Regions from separate parts of the Chelativorans composti genome, predicted to be linked through region 1. Evidence: riboswitches for the same ligand, from Rfam matches in the RefSeq annotation. Region 1 holds a riboswitch; the other holds the start of a gene.
What was found. A riboswitch is a leader RNA that binds a small molecule or an ion and turns the genes downstream of it on or off. The one in region 1 is predicted to bind cobalamin.
Positions count from the first base shown of each region.

Region 2: linked by a shared signal. The riboswitch ahead of ABD906_RS09100 (TonB-dependent receptor domain-containing protein) and the one ahead of ABD906_RS10115 (ribonucleoside-diphosphate reductase subunit alpha) in region 1 are both predicted to bind cobalamin.

Region 1 is NZ_BAABGS010000046.1:32-4,931, forward strand. It holds partial or broken gene ABD906_RS10110 (hypothetical protein) at 1-291, shown strand, start outside; cobalamin riboswitch at 837-1,036, shown strand; gene ABD906_RS10115 (ribonucleoside-diphosphate reductase subunit alpha) at 1,134-4,004, shown strand; gene ABD906_RS10120 (ribonucleotide-diphosphate reductase subunit beta) at 4,024-4,900, shown strand, end outside.
Region 2 is NZ_BAABGS010000021.1:131,721-139,902, reverse strand. It holds gene pobA (4-hydroxybenzoate 3-monooxygenase) at 1-517, shown strand, start outside; gene pcaC (4-carboxymuconolactone decarboxylase) at 562-975, shown strand; gene pcaH (protocatechuate 3,4-dioxygenase subunit beta) at 1,004-1,744, shown strand; gene pcaG (protocatechuate 3,4-dioxygenase subunit alpha) at 1,747-2,361, shown strand; gene ABD906_RS09105 (3-carboxy-cis,cis-muconate cycloisomerase) at 2,401-3,459, shown strand; cobalamin riboswitch at 3,623-3,823, shown strand; gene ABD906_RS09100 (TonB-dependent receptor domain-containing protein) at 3,945-5,840, shown strand; gene ABD906_RS09095 (ABC transporter substrate-binding protein) at 5,842-6,723, shown strand; gene ABD906_RS09090 (FecCD family ABC transporter permease) at 6,720-7,709, shown strand; gene ABD906_RS09085 (ATP-binding cassette domain-containing protein) at 7,706-8,182, shown strand, end outside.

The DNA.
Region 1 (4,900 bases):
TTGGCCATTGTGGTCCTCCTTCATGGTCAAAACCATACTTCAAGGTGGACCCGTTCAATGGGGGTGGATCATTCTCACCCTGATCCCCGAGATGTCCGACCCTGCAGGCTGGAAGGTCTCAATGTGAAGAAAATTGTCACTGCGACACCCCTCGCATTTGATGCGACGTTGCAGGCTGTTCACGTCCACGTCACCAAAAAGCTGGATCACGTCCTCCGGCCTGTAGTAGCTCACCCGCCGGCACGAATGGCACTGCACCCGCAAGAGCAGGCGATGTTCCACCATCCTTGAGAGCGGGTAGCCGTAACCGGGAGCGAGTCGATTGACCATGTGGAACAAAAAAGAACATTTGTCCGTAAGTCAACGACCTTGCTCGATCGTGTGGTCTGCCCATTGTGATGGGTGCAGCGGCTCGCTCTTTATGACGGGAAAGCGAAGGGCGGGAGCGACGCATGGTAGCCCTTGTTTTCCCAGAAAGGAAAGATGCGGGCAGCTGCGGCAAGACAGCTATCGCCCACTCTCTTGGACTGATCATTGGACACCGAGCACGGTCGGGTACTCGATGACTATTGTCCACGATGCCAAGGATGACTTTGCCACTTCCCCTCTGCTTCACAAACTCCCTGTCCTGGTGAGTGAGACCGAAGAGCGGATGGCCGTGAGCATTGCCGCCGCTATAGAATCGCTATGAGGACTCGAGCCGGGCCGATGAATGATCGCCTTCTGCCCCGCGCAATACGACCGATGAGACCTTGATTCGAGGTAGAATCTAGGCCGATGGAATTGAAAGGGGTGGGTGGCGCTTGCAGGATATTGACATGCATGGCATGCAATTAACAATATCTTGTTGTCATGGTCTTCCGAGTCGGAGCTGACGAGGGAGCCAAGAGGGAAGCCGGTGGAAGTCCGGCGCTGCCCCCGCAACTGTAAGCAGCGAGTTGCTGTCGCTACGTGTCACTGGTGTCGAGGCACCGGGAAGGCCAGACAGCGGCGATGACCTGCAAGCCAGGAGACCTGCCATGACATGGACGACCAACCTCGGGCGGGGTGTTCCCGAAGGTGCGCATCGCGGCGTCTGACGCCGCGCCTCGGCGTTCCTTCGCAGTCCCCGTCCTCAACGCCACGGGGATTACATGCTGGCAACCAACACAGTTTCAATCGACGGCACCGCGCAAGCACCTTCTCGTCCGCTGGCGGCGGCCGTTGCCGATGGACTCGGCTATCAGGTCGTTCGGAGGAATGGTTCCGTCTCACCCTTCGACCCCAACAAGATTTCGATCGCACTCACCAAGGCTTTCCTCGCCGTGGAAGGAGCAGCGGCTGCTGGATCGCGGCGCATTCACGATACTGTGGAGGAGTTGACCCGCAGTGTTGTCGCGGCCCTCACCCGCCGCGGCGAAAGCCGCATCTTCCACATCGAGGACATCCAGGACCACGTGGAGCTTGCGCTGATGCGTGGGGGACATCACAAGGTGGCCCGCGCCTATGTGCTCTATCGCGAGGAACGCGCCCGCCGGCGGGCTAAGGAGGAGGCCGCTGCCGGACAAGTGCAGTCCGAACTCCATGTCCGCATCGAGAATGGCGTTTTCGTCCAACTCGACGAAGATCGCCTCAGGGCGATCATCCGCGAAGCTTGCGAAGGGCTTGATGGCGTTTCGCCTGATCCCGTGCTTACCGAGACCCGACGCAATCTCTACGACGGCATCACGCAGGATGAGCTGTCGCTCGCGCCGATCATGGCAGCACGCACGCTGGTCGAGAAGGAGCCGAACTATGCCTATGTGGCCGCCCGTCTTCTGCTCGATCGCCTGCGCCGTGAGGCGCTGACATTGGTCTCCGGCCGGGCCGAACAAGCGACACAGGCCGAGATGCACACCCGCTACGAGAGCTATTTCCCCGAGTTCATCCGCACCGGTGTTGAGGCGGGTCTCATCGATCCCGAGCTCGCGCGTTTCGATCTCAGGCGAATGGCGGCGGCGCTGAAGCCCGAGCGCGACCTCAACTTCCAGTACCTGGGCCTGCAGACGCTTTACGACCGCTATTTCCTGCACCGGGACGGCAAGCGGTTCGAGCTGCCGCAAGCCTTCTTCATGCGCGTTGCCATGGGGCTCGCGCTGCGGGAGATCGACCGGGAGGAGAGGGCGATCGAGTTCTACAACCTCCTGTCGTCCTTCGATTTCATGGCTTCAACGCCGACCCTCTTCAATTCGGGCACCACGCGGCCGCAGCTCTCCTCCTGCTTCCTGACGACGATGGGGGACGACCTGGACGCGATCTTCAAGGGCATCAGGGACAACGCGCTGCTTGCCAAATATTCCGGCGGCATCGGCAATGACTGGACTCAGGTCCGCGGGCTTGGCGCGCACATCCGCGGCACCAATGGCAAGAGCCAGGGCGTGGTGCCGTTCCTCAAGGTCGCCAACGACACGGCCATCGCCGTCAATCAGGGCGGCAAGCGCAAGGGCGCGGTCTGCGCCTATCTGGAGACGTGGCACATCGACATCGAAGAGTTCCTGGACCTGCGCAAGAACACTGGTGACGACCGCCGGCGCACCCACGACATGAACACGGCCAACTGGGTGCCGGATCTGTTCATGGAGCGTGTCGAGGCGGATGCCGAATGGACACTGTTCTCGCCCGACGAGGTGCCGGATCTGCACGACCTTTACGGCCCTGCCTTCCGCAACGCCTACGAGGCCTATGAGGCCAAGGCGGAGTGGGGCGAGATCAGGGTCTTCCGCAAGGTGCGCGCGGTCGATCTGTGGCGCAGGATGCTTACCATGCTGTTCGAGACGGGGCATCCGTGGATCACCTTCAAGGATCCCTGCAACATCCGTTCGCCGCAGCAGCATGCGGGCGTGGTGCATTCCTCCAACCTTTGTACCGAGATCACCCTCAACACGTCAAAGGACGAGGTGGCGGTCTGCAATCTCGGTTCCGTCAATCTCGCCAACCATGTCCGAAGCGATGGCCTCGACATGGAGCGGCTGGAGCGGACGGTGAAGACCGCCATGCGCATGCTCGACAATGTCATCGACATCAACTTCTACACCATCCCGGAAGCGCGGGCTTCAAACCTCCGGCATAGGCCGGTCGGTCTCGGCCTGATGGGCTTCCAGGACGCGCTGCAGAAGCTCCGCGTTCCCTATTCCTCGGAAGAAGCAGTCGAGTTTGCCGACCGGTCGATGGAGGCGATCAGCTATTTCGCCATTTCGGCCTCGGTCGATCTCGCGGCTGAGCGGGGACGCTATTCGAGCTTCGAGGGCTCGCTGTGGTCGAAGGGGATCCTCCCGATCGATTCCATCCGTCTGCTGAAGGAAGCCCGCCCTGGCGTTGACATGGACGAGAGTTCAACGCTCGACTGGGAGAGCCTGCGCGAGCGCGTGACGTCCATCGGCATGCGCAATTCCAACACCATGGCGATTGCCCCGACGGCCACCATCTCCAACATCTGCGGCGTTTCGCAATCGATCGAACCCGCCTATCAGAACCTGTTCGTCAAATCGAACATGTCCGGCGACTTCACGGTGGTGAATGCGCAGCTGGTGCGCGACCTGAAGGAGCGCGGGCTCTGGGACGAGGTGATGATCTCCGATCTCAAGTACTTCGACGGGTCCGCGGGAGAGATCGATCGGGTTCCGGATGATCTGAAGGCACTTTACGCCACCGCCTTCGAGATCGATCCGAAGTGGCTGATCGAGGCCGCCTCCCGCCGCCAGAAGTGGATCGATCAGGCGCAGTCGCTCAATCTCTACATGGCCAATCCGAGTGGCCGGAAGCTGGACGAGCTATATCGTCTGGCCTGGCGGAAGGGCCTGAAGACGACCTATTACTTGCGTTCGCGCTCGGCCACGCATGTGGAGAAGTCCACCCTCAGGGGAACGGATGGCAAGCTCAACGCCGTGACCCCTGCGGTGGCGTCTATGCCCGCGGAAAGCGACGTTGCTCCTGCCTGGGGCAAGGCCTGCGCCATCGACGATCCCGACTGTGAAGCCTGCCAGTGAAGACCGGAGAGACGAACCCATGACGAAGCTCGAATGGAACGAACCGAAGCTGGGAGACACCTCCGCCTCTCACGGGCAGGCTGACAATGCGACAGGTCTCGGCGAAATTGAACGCGGAGCAGCCCGCGTCACCGTGGACGAAAAACGGATGATCAACGCGCGGGCGGACGTGAACCAGCTTCTGCCGCTCAAATACCGCTGGGCGTGGGAGAAGTACCTCGCCGCGTGCAACAATCACTGGATGCCGACGGAAGTGTCCATGCAGGCGGACATAGCGTTGTGGAAGTCGCCCGACGGGCTTACGGAAGACGAGCGGCGCATGGTGAAGCGCAATCTCGGTTTCTTCGCTGCTTCCGAAAGCCTGGTGGCGAACAACATCGTGCTCGCCATCTACCGCCACCTGACCAATCCCGAATGCCGCCAGTACCTGCTGCGGCAGGCCTTTGAGGAGGCCATCCACACGCACACGTTCCAGTATATTGTGGAAAGCCTCGGGCTGGACGAGGGCGAGCTCTTCAACATGTACCGCGAGGTCCCGTCGATCACCGACAAGGCGGCCTGGGCACTCAGGCATACGAAGAGCCTTGACGACCCAAACTTCCGGACCGGAACGCCTGAAGCGGATCAGGACTTTCTGCGCGACCTCGTCGCCTTCTACGTGGTCTTCGAGGGCATGTGGTTTTACACGGGCTTTGCGCAGATCCTCTCGCTCGGCCGCCGCAACAAGATGGTCGGCATCGCGGAACAGTACCAGTACATCCTCCGGGATGAGTCCATCCATCTGAACTTCGGGATCGACGTGATCAACCAGATCAAGATCGAGAACCCGCATCTGTGGACGCCGGCCTTTCAGGACGAGGTCCGGGGCATGCTGGTGGAGGCGGCGGAGCTGGAGG
Region 2 (8,182 bases), on a different contig from region 1:
CCGCTATTACGTGCAGGTCGGGCTCGACGAAAAGATCGAGGACTGGTCGGACGACCGGTTCTGGGACGAGATCCGCCGCCGCCTGCCCGAAGAGCAGGCGCAGGCAATGAAGACCGGGCCTTCGATCGAGAAGTCCATCGCCCCGCTACGCTCCTTCGTGGCCGAGCCGCTGCGCTTCGGGCGGCTGTTCCTGGCGGGCGATGCGGGCCACATCGTGCCGCCGACGGGCGCCAAGGGCTTGAATCTGGCTGCGAGCGACATCCGCTATCTCTTTGACGGGCTTCGCGAATACTATCAGGAAAAGTCGAAGGCCGGCATCGACGCCTATTCGCAGAGGGCGCTCGCGCGCGTGTGGAAGGCGGAACGGTTCTCCTGGTGGATGACCAAGACGCTGCATCTGTTCCCGGACGATGGCGCGTTCGGCCAGAAGATCCAGCACGCCGAGCTCGAGTATCTGTTCTCGTCCGTCGCCGCGCAGACGTCGCTCGCCGAGAACTACGTAGGCCTGCCCTACTAGGCAGCAGACAGCCTTTCCCCCACTGGAATCCGTGACGAAGACCGATGACCGAAAAATCCAGACGCTACGAACAGGGCATGGCGACACGGCGCTCCGTACTGGGCGACGATTGGGTCGACCGGGCAGAGGCCAGCAAGACCGAGTTCGACGCTCCCTTCCAGGAACTCATCACGGAAGCCGCGTGGGGGCACGTCTGGACGCGCCCGAACTGGACGAAGCGGGAGCGTTCGATGGTCACCATCGCGCTGCTCGCCGCGCTCGGCCACCACGATGAGCTTGCCATGCACGTGCGGGCAACGCGCAACACCGGCGCCACGCCGGAGGACCTGCGCGAGGCGATGCTGCACGTGGCGATCTACGCCGGCGTGCCGGCGGCCAACCACGCGATCAAGATCATCAAACAGACCCTCGCCGCAATGGAGCGGGAGGAGAGTGAGAACAAGGAGTCCGGAGCCTGACCGGATTCCAGAACGCAGGAGGAGACATATGAAAAACTCGATTCCGGAGGTTCGGGGTTTCTTCCAGAGAGACAGAACCTGGCATCCCCCGTCCTTCGCCCCGGGCTACCGCAGCACGGTGGTCCGCTCGCCGCGCTATGCGCCGATCTCGTTCCCGAACACGCTCTCGGAGGTGACGGGACCGGTGTTCGGCCACTCGATGCTGGGCGAGCTCGACAACGACCTGACCGTCAACTACGCGAAGCCAGGCGAGAGCGCCATCGGCCCGCGCATCGTCGTGTATGGCCGCGTGCTGGACGAGAACGGCCGGCCCGTGCCCAACACGCTGGTCGAGATCTGGCAGGCCAATGCCGGCGGCCGCTACCGGCACAAGAAGGACACCTACCTCGCGCCGCTCGATCCCAACTTCGGCGGCTGCGGACGCACGGTGACCGACGAGGAAGGCCGCTACTGGTTCCGCACGATCCAGCCCGGCGCCTATCCATGGCCGAATGGCGTCAACGACTGGCGTCCGGCGCACATCCACTTCTCCGTCTTCGGACCGGGGTTCGTGCAGCGCCTGATCTCGCAGTTCTATTTCGAAGGCGATCCCATGATCTGGAAGTGCCCGATAGTGCGCACCATCCCGGACGAGCGGGCGATCGAGCGGCTCATTGCCAAGCTCGACATGGACGCGACGGTGCCGTTCGACTCTCGCGCCTACAAGTTCGACATCGTGCTGCGCGGAAGCAATTCCACGCTCTTCGAGAACCGGAAGGAGGGTAACTGATCATGGTGCAGGAGCTGTTCAGGCTTAAGGAGACTCCCTCCCAGACGGCGGGCCCTTACGTCCATATCGGGCTCACGCCCAACTTCCTCGGGATCGAGGGCATCTATCCGTCCGATCTCGGCAGCGAGATGATCAACGAGAATACCAAGGGCGAGCGGATCGACGTCAAGGTGCGCGTCTTCGATGGCACCGGCACGCCGCTCAGGGACGTTCTCGTGGAGATCTGGCAGGCGGATGCGAACGGCATCTACAATTCGCCCAACGATCCGCGCGGCAATGCCGATCCCAACTTCATGGGCTGGGGCCGCAAGCCGGCCGACATGGAAACCGGCGAAATGGTATTCCGCACGATCAAGCCGGGCCGTGTTCCCTTCAATGACGGCCGCCTGCAGGCGCCGCACATCAACTTCTTCATCGCGGCGCGCGGCATCAACCTGGCGCTGCAGACCCGCATGTATTTCGGGGACGAGGAAGAGGCGAACAAGCAGGATCCGGTGCTCACCCGCATTGAGCATCAGAACCGCGTGCCTACCCTGATTGCGCCGCGCGAGGGGAACACGTACAAGTTCGACATCTACCTGCAGGGCGAGAAGGAAACGATCTTCTTCGACCTCTGACGGGTTTGCCTGTCGAAACCGAACATCCGTGAGAAACCCATGAGCGCCGCCGCCATCGATCATCTCTTCTTCCGCAAGCTGGTTGGTGATGACGAGGCGGCGGCACTTTTTTCCGTCCAAGCCGACATCGACTCCATGCTTCGTTTCGAGCTGGCGCTGGCGCGGGCCGAAGCCAGGCACGGCGTGATCCCCGCCGGGGCGGTGCCAGCCATCGAACAGGCCTGCTCCGGGTTCGAGCCCGACGTCGACGCACTCGCCGAAGGTATCGGCAACGACGGGGTGATCATCCCTGCCCTGCTGAAGCAGCTCAGGACACGGATGAAGGAAGAATTCCGCCCCCATCTCCACTTCGGCGCGACCAGCCAGGATGCGATCGACACGGGGCTGGCGCTGCGGCTCGTCAAGGCCAACGACATCATCGACCGGCGGATCGAGGACGTGATCGACGCGCTCCAGGCGCTCGAGGCGCGGGATGGCGACATTGAGGTAATGGCGCACACGCGCATGCAGGCGGCCATTCCGGTGACAGCGGCGCGCAAGATTCGCTCGTGGCGGGATCCGTTGATTCGGGACCGCGCCCGCTTCGCCGAGAGCCGCGGCGACGTCGAGGTGCTCCACTTTGGAGGAGCTGCCGGAACACTGGAAAAGCTCGGCGACAGGGGAACGGCCGTGACGGCCGACATGGCCGGGGAGCTTGGCCTGCGGGCAGTGGACCATCCCCGCCATTCCGAACGCGACGGCATCGCCGCCTACGCCTCGGCGCTGTCGCTGATCACCGGCAGCCTTGGCAAGTTCGGCCAGGATGCCGCGCTCATGGCGCAGAACGAAATGGGCGAAATCGAGCTTGCCACCGGAGGCGGCTCGTCGGCCATGCCGCACAAAAAGAACCCGGTTCCGGCCGAGGTGCTGGTGACGCTCGCGCGGTTCAATGCGACGCTTCTTTCCGGCATGCACCACGCGCTCGTCCACGAGAACGAGCGGTCGGGCGCGGCCTGGACGCTCGAATGGATGATCCTGCCGCAGATGGTGGTGGCAACCGCCGCGGCACTCCGGCTGGCAGGTTCGCTGGCGCGCTCCATCTCATTCGTGCGAGGGTAAGCCCTTCTGGGACCGCTTGTTTTCCGTCGCGGTTCTGGGCGGAAAACCGGTGCCCACTTTTCCTGGAACCGCTTGTCTCTCTGTCGCGGTTCCGGACGGAAAACCGGTGCCCACTTTTCCTGGAACCGCTCAGGCGGATTGACCCCGTGCCGTTCCATTCGTTATATCGCGGAATACTCAAGGTGCCGTGCGCCCCGGGCGTACGGGTAAAAGGGAATACGGAGGGCATTTCGCCCGCAAGCCGTAGCTGCTCCCGCAACTGTGAGCGTGGAGGTCTCTCCACAGGCCACTGGACGCAAGTCCGGGAAGGCGGAGACACCGACGAAACGCGAGCCAGGAAACCTGCCTTGAGGCGTCACCTACCGGATGCGGGAAGCTTCCGGGGCTGTGGTCTTCGCAGTGGTGACGGCAAGTCATCGCTGGCGAAGCCGGGACACCAACCCCTTCGTCCAGCAGGGAACAACCGTTTTCTGGAGGGGCAAGCCGTGTCCTCGCGCATTCGATTCCATTCTCTTCTCGCCACGTCCGCCATTTCGCTCGTCGTTGCCGCCCTGCCGGCTGCCGCGCAGGAACTCAGGCTCGACACGATCGTCGTCACCCCCAACCGCGCACCGGCCAAGGCGAGCGAAATAGGCTCCTCGGTCACGGTGATCGACGAGAAGACCATCGAGGAGCAGTCACTGCCGACCGTCAGCGACTACCTCGTGACCGTGCCGGGCGTGACCATCGCCAGCCAAGGTGGCAAGGGGTCCCTCAGCACGCTGATGGTGCGCGGACTGCCGGGCGAGTATGTGAAGACACTCATCAACGGCATCGATGTCTCGGACGTGACCTATACCAAGGTGCAGTCCCATCACGGGCAGTTTCTTGCCGGCATCATGGACCACATGGAGGTTCTCAGGGGCTCGCAGAGCACGCTCTACGGATCGGAAGCGATTGCCGGCGTGGTCGATATCCAGACGCTCGGCGGAGTCACGGTCGGAACACACCACCGCATCGGCGTCGAAGGCGGATCGCACGGGACGGTGCTCGGCACCTACCGGCTGGACGCCGGATCGGACGAGGGGCAGTTCGGCCTTGCCCTGGCGGGACTTCACACGGACGGGTTCTCGGCCGCCGCACGCGGGACGGAGAATGACGGGTTCAAGAACATCACGGGGACCGTGGCCGGCCGCTATGAGGTCAGTCCGGATCTCACGCTGTTTGCCAGCGGACTCATCATTGACAGCCGCACCAGGTTCGACGATGCCTATCCCGCACCGGACTTCGTGGTGTCCGACAGCCTCGCATATTCAACCTACCGCCAGATTGCGGGGCGAGCTGGCGCAGAATTCACGCTCTTGGATGGACGGCTGAAGAATACCATTTCGATCCAGCACAGCCGGACCGATCGTGACAGCATTTCCAACCCCGCTCCGGAATATTTCGTCACCGATACGTTCCGGGGTGGCCGCACCCTGATCGACTACATGGGATCGGTCGAGGTGACACCGGATGTGCAAGTGAACTTCGGCGCAGACTGGCAGCACCTCACAGCCGACACGTCACAGGGGATCCATCGCAGCGCCAATCTGGTAGGCGGCTGGGCGGAGGCCATCTACTCCCCCATCGATCCCCTCACCGTCACGCTCGGGGCGCGCTACGATCACCACAGTACCTTCGGCGGACATGCGAGTTGGCGTGCCACGGGCTCCTACCGGTTCGAGGATACGGAAACCCGACTCCACAGTTCCGTAGGCACCGGCTATCGCGCGCCCAGCCTGTACGAACTGTACAACGGCGCTTCCGGCAATCCGGACCTGCAGCCGGAAACGAGCCTGAGCTTCGATGCCGGCGTGGAGCAGACGCTGCTGGATGGCAAGCTGGTCGCCGATGTCACCTACTTCCAGATCGACGTGAAGAACTACATCGAGTGGGTGATGACCGATCCCAACACCTGGCGGGGTCGGTACAGCCAGGAGCGCGGCGGCCGCCTGCGCTCGCGCGGCGTGGAAGCCTCGCTGCGCTATGCCGCCACAGACTGGCTGGATCTCACCGGATCGTACACCTATACCGACGCCAGGCAGGCTGACGGAAGCAGGCAGGTCCGGGTCCCGCGGAACGACTTCCGTATTGGCGCCACCATTCGCCCGGCCGAGAAATGGACGATTTCCGCTTCGGCGCGAATCGTACTGGACACCATCGACTACAGGAATGACGGCTCCCGCATCCGTGATCTTGACGATTATGTCCTGATCAATGCCAAGATCGCGTACAAGCCGAACGAGAACACGGAGTTCTATGTTCGTGCCGAAAACCTGCTCGATCAGCATTATCAGGTGGTGGACGGGTACAACACGGCACCGCTGTCCGTTTTCGCTGGCATCAAGGCGAGCTTCTGACATGAGTGACGGGCGCTGGTCAGCACTGCAATTTCTGGCTGGCGCCATCGTTATGGCCGGAGCCGCTTTGGCCCCGGACACGGCCGGCGCCGCCGAAGCGCCCCAGCGGGTCATGTCCCTCAACCTCTGCACCGACCAGTTGGCAATGGCGCTGGCCGCACCCGGTCAGCTCGTCTCGGTGTCGTTTCTCGCGCGCGACCGGTCCATCTCGCCCATGTGGCGGGAGGCGCAGAACTATCCGGTCAACCACGGCCTGGCGGAGGAGGTCTTTCTCGAACAGCCCGACCTCGTGCTGACGGGTACCTTCTCGCAGCACAACACCACCCACCTCGTGCGCAAGGTGGGCATCCCGGTCGAGGAGTTCGACTTCGCCATGACACTGGAGACGATCCCGGGGGAAATCCGGCGGATGGGCGATCTGCTCGGGCAGCAGGAGAAGGCGGAGAAGCTCGCGGCAGATTTCTCCACCTCGCTCGAGGCCATCGAGCGGCGGCAGTGCGAACCGAAACCCACCATCCTCGCCTTCGAGCAGAACGGAGTGTCGCCGGGCAAGGATACGCTCGCCGATTCGGTTTTCCGCGCCGCCGGCTTCCGCAACCTTGCCGCCGAGGCTGGACTGGTGGGGGCTGCGCCCTTCCCGCTGGAACTGGCGATTGCCGAGGAACCCGACGTCATCGTCGTGCAGTCGCATGAGGACGATGCGCCCACGCTCGGGGCCTATGTGCCGCAACATCCGGCGCTGAAGCACCTGCAATCGCGGATCGACGCATTCCTGCCACCGGGGTCGTGGGCGTGTAACGGACCACTCATCATTGATGCGGTGAAGCGGCTCGCCGAACTGCGCCAGGAGATCGCCCCCTGCCCGGCGGAGGCTTCCCGATGAAGCCCGCCGCACTCAATCTGGGGCTCCTCGGCCTCGTGGTGCTGTTCTTCCTCGTCTCGCTGGCGGTAGGATCCGCGGGGCTCGGCATCACCGATTCGATTACCGGCATCATCGCGGGGGGAAGCGACGTCGGCGGCATCATCATGCGGGAAATCCGCCTGCCGCGCGCGATCCTGGCGCTCGCCATCGGTTTCACGCTGGGGATGTCGGGCGCCGTGCTGCAGGGCTTCCTCCGCAACCCGCTGGCCGAACCCGGCCTCATCGGCGTCTCCGGCATGGCTTCCCTCGGGGCGGTGATCCTTTTCTATCTCGGGCTCGCGGGGAACACGCTCTATGCCCTGCCCGCAGGAGCTTTGCTCGGCGCGCTGATCGCCGTGGCGCTGCTTCTGGCACTTGCTGCGCGAAGCAGCTCGACGCTCACGCTCATTCTTGCGGGCGTGGCGCTTTCCAGCCTAGCGGGAGCGCTCACCTCGCTGGTGCTCAACCTGTCGCCCAACCCGTTCGCGAGCTACGAGATCATCTTCTGGCTGCTCGGCTCGCTCAAAGACCGGTCGATGGAGCATGTCTGGCTGGCGCTGCCGCTGATGATTACGGGCTGGCTGCTGATCGCACTCTCTGGGCGGACAATCAATGCGCTCTCGCTCGGCGAGGAGGCTGCGGCAAGTCTGGGCATCAGCCTGCCGCGGGCCCGCGCCATGATAGTGCTGGGGGTTGCCCTCGGCGTGGGGGCGGCGACGGCGGTCGCGGGCGGCATCGGCTTTGTCGGCCTGGTGGTGCCGCATCTCCTGCGGCCGTTCACGGATGGGGTGCCGAACCGGCTGCTGCTCCCCTCCGGTCTCGGGGGCGGTGCGCTGCTGCTGGCCGCCGATACGGTCTGCCGCGTGGTGCTGCCGGCGGGTGAGCTCAATGTCGGCGTGGTGACCGCCCTCATCGGCGCGCCGTTCTTCCTCTGGCTGGTGGTGCGGACACGGAGGGAGGCAGCATGACGCTGGAAGTCAAGAATGTCATGGTGGAGCTCTCCGGACGGCGCATCCTGCGTTCGGTGAGCTTTGCCGTCGAGCCCGGCGAGGTTGTGGGGCTTCTTGGGCCCAACGGTGCGGGAAAATCGACGCTGATGCGGGCCATCACGGGACAGTACCCGGCTTACGGTTCCATCCGGCTTCTGTGCCAGGACCTGCCGCAACTTTCGCCGAAGCGGCGGGCACGTCTCATCGCCTATCTGCCGCAGACGCGGATAATCAGCTGGCCCATGAGCGTGCGGGACACGGTGGCGCTCGGGCGGCTGCCCTGGCGGGCCTTCGGCCAGCGTATGACGGAGGCGGATCATCAGGCCGTGCAGGATGCGCTTGCGCTGATGGACGTCGCACAGCTCGCAGGGCGCAAGGCGACGGAGCTTTCCGGCGGGGAACAGGCCCGCGTGCTTGCCGCGCGCGCGGTGGCACAGGACACGCCGCTGCTG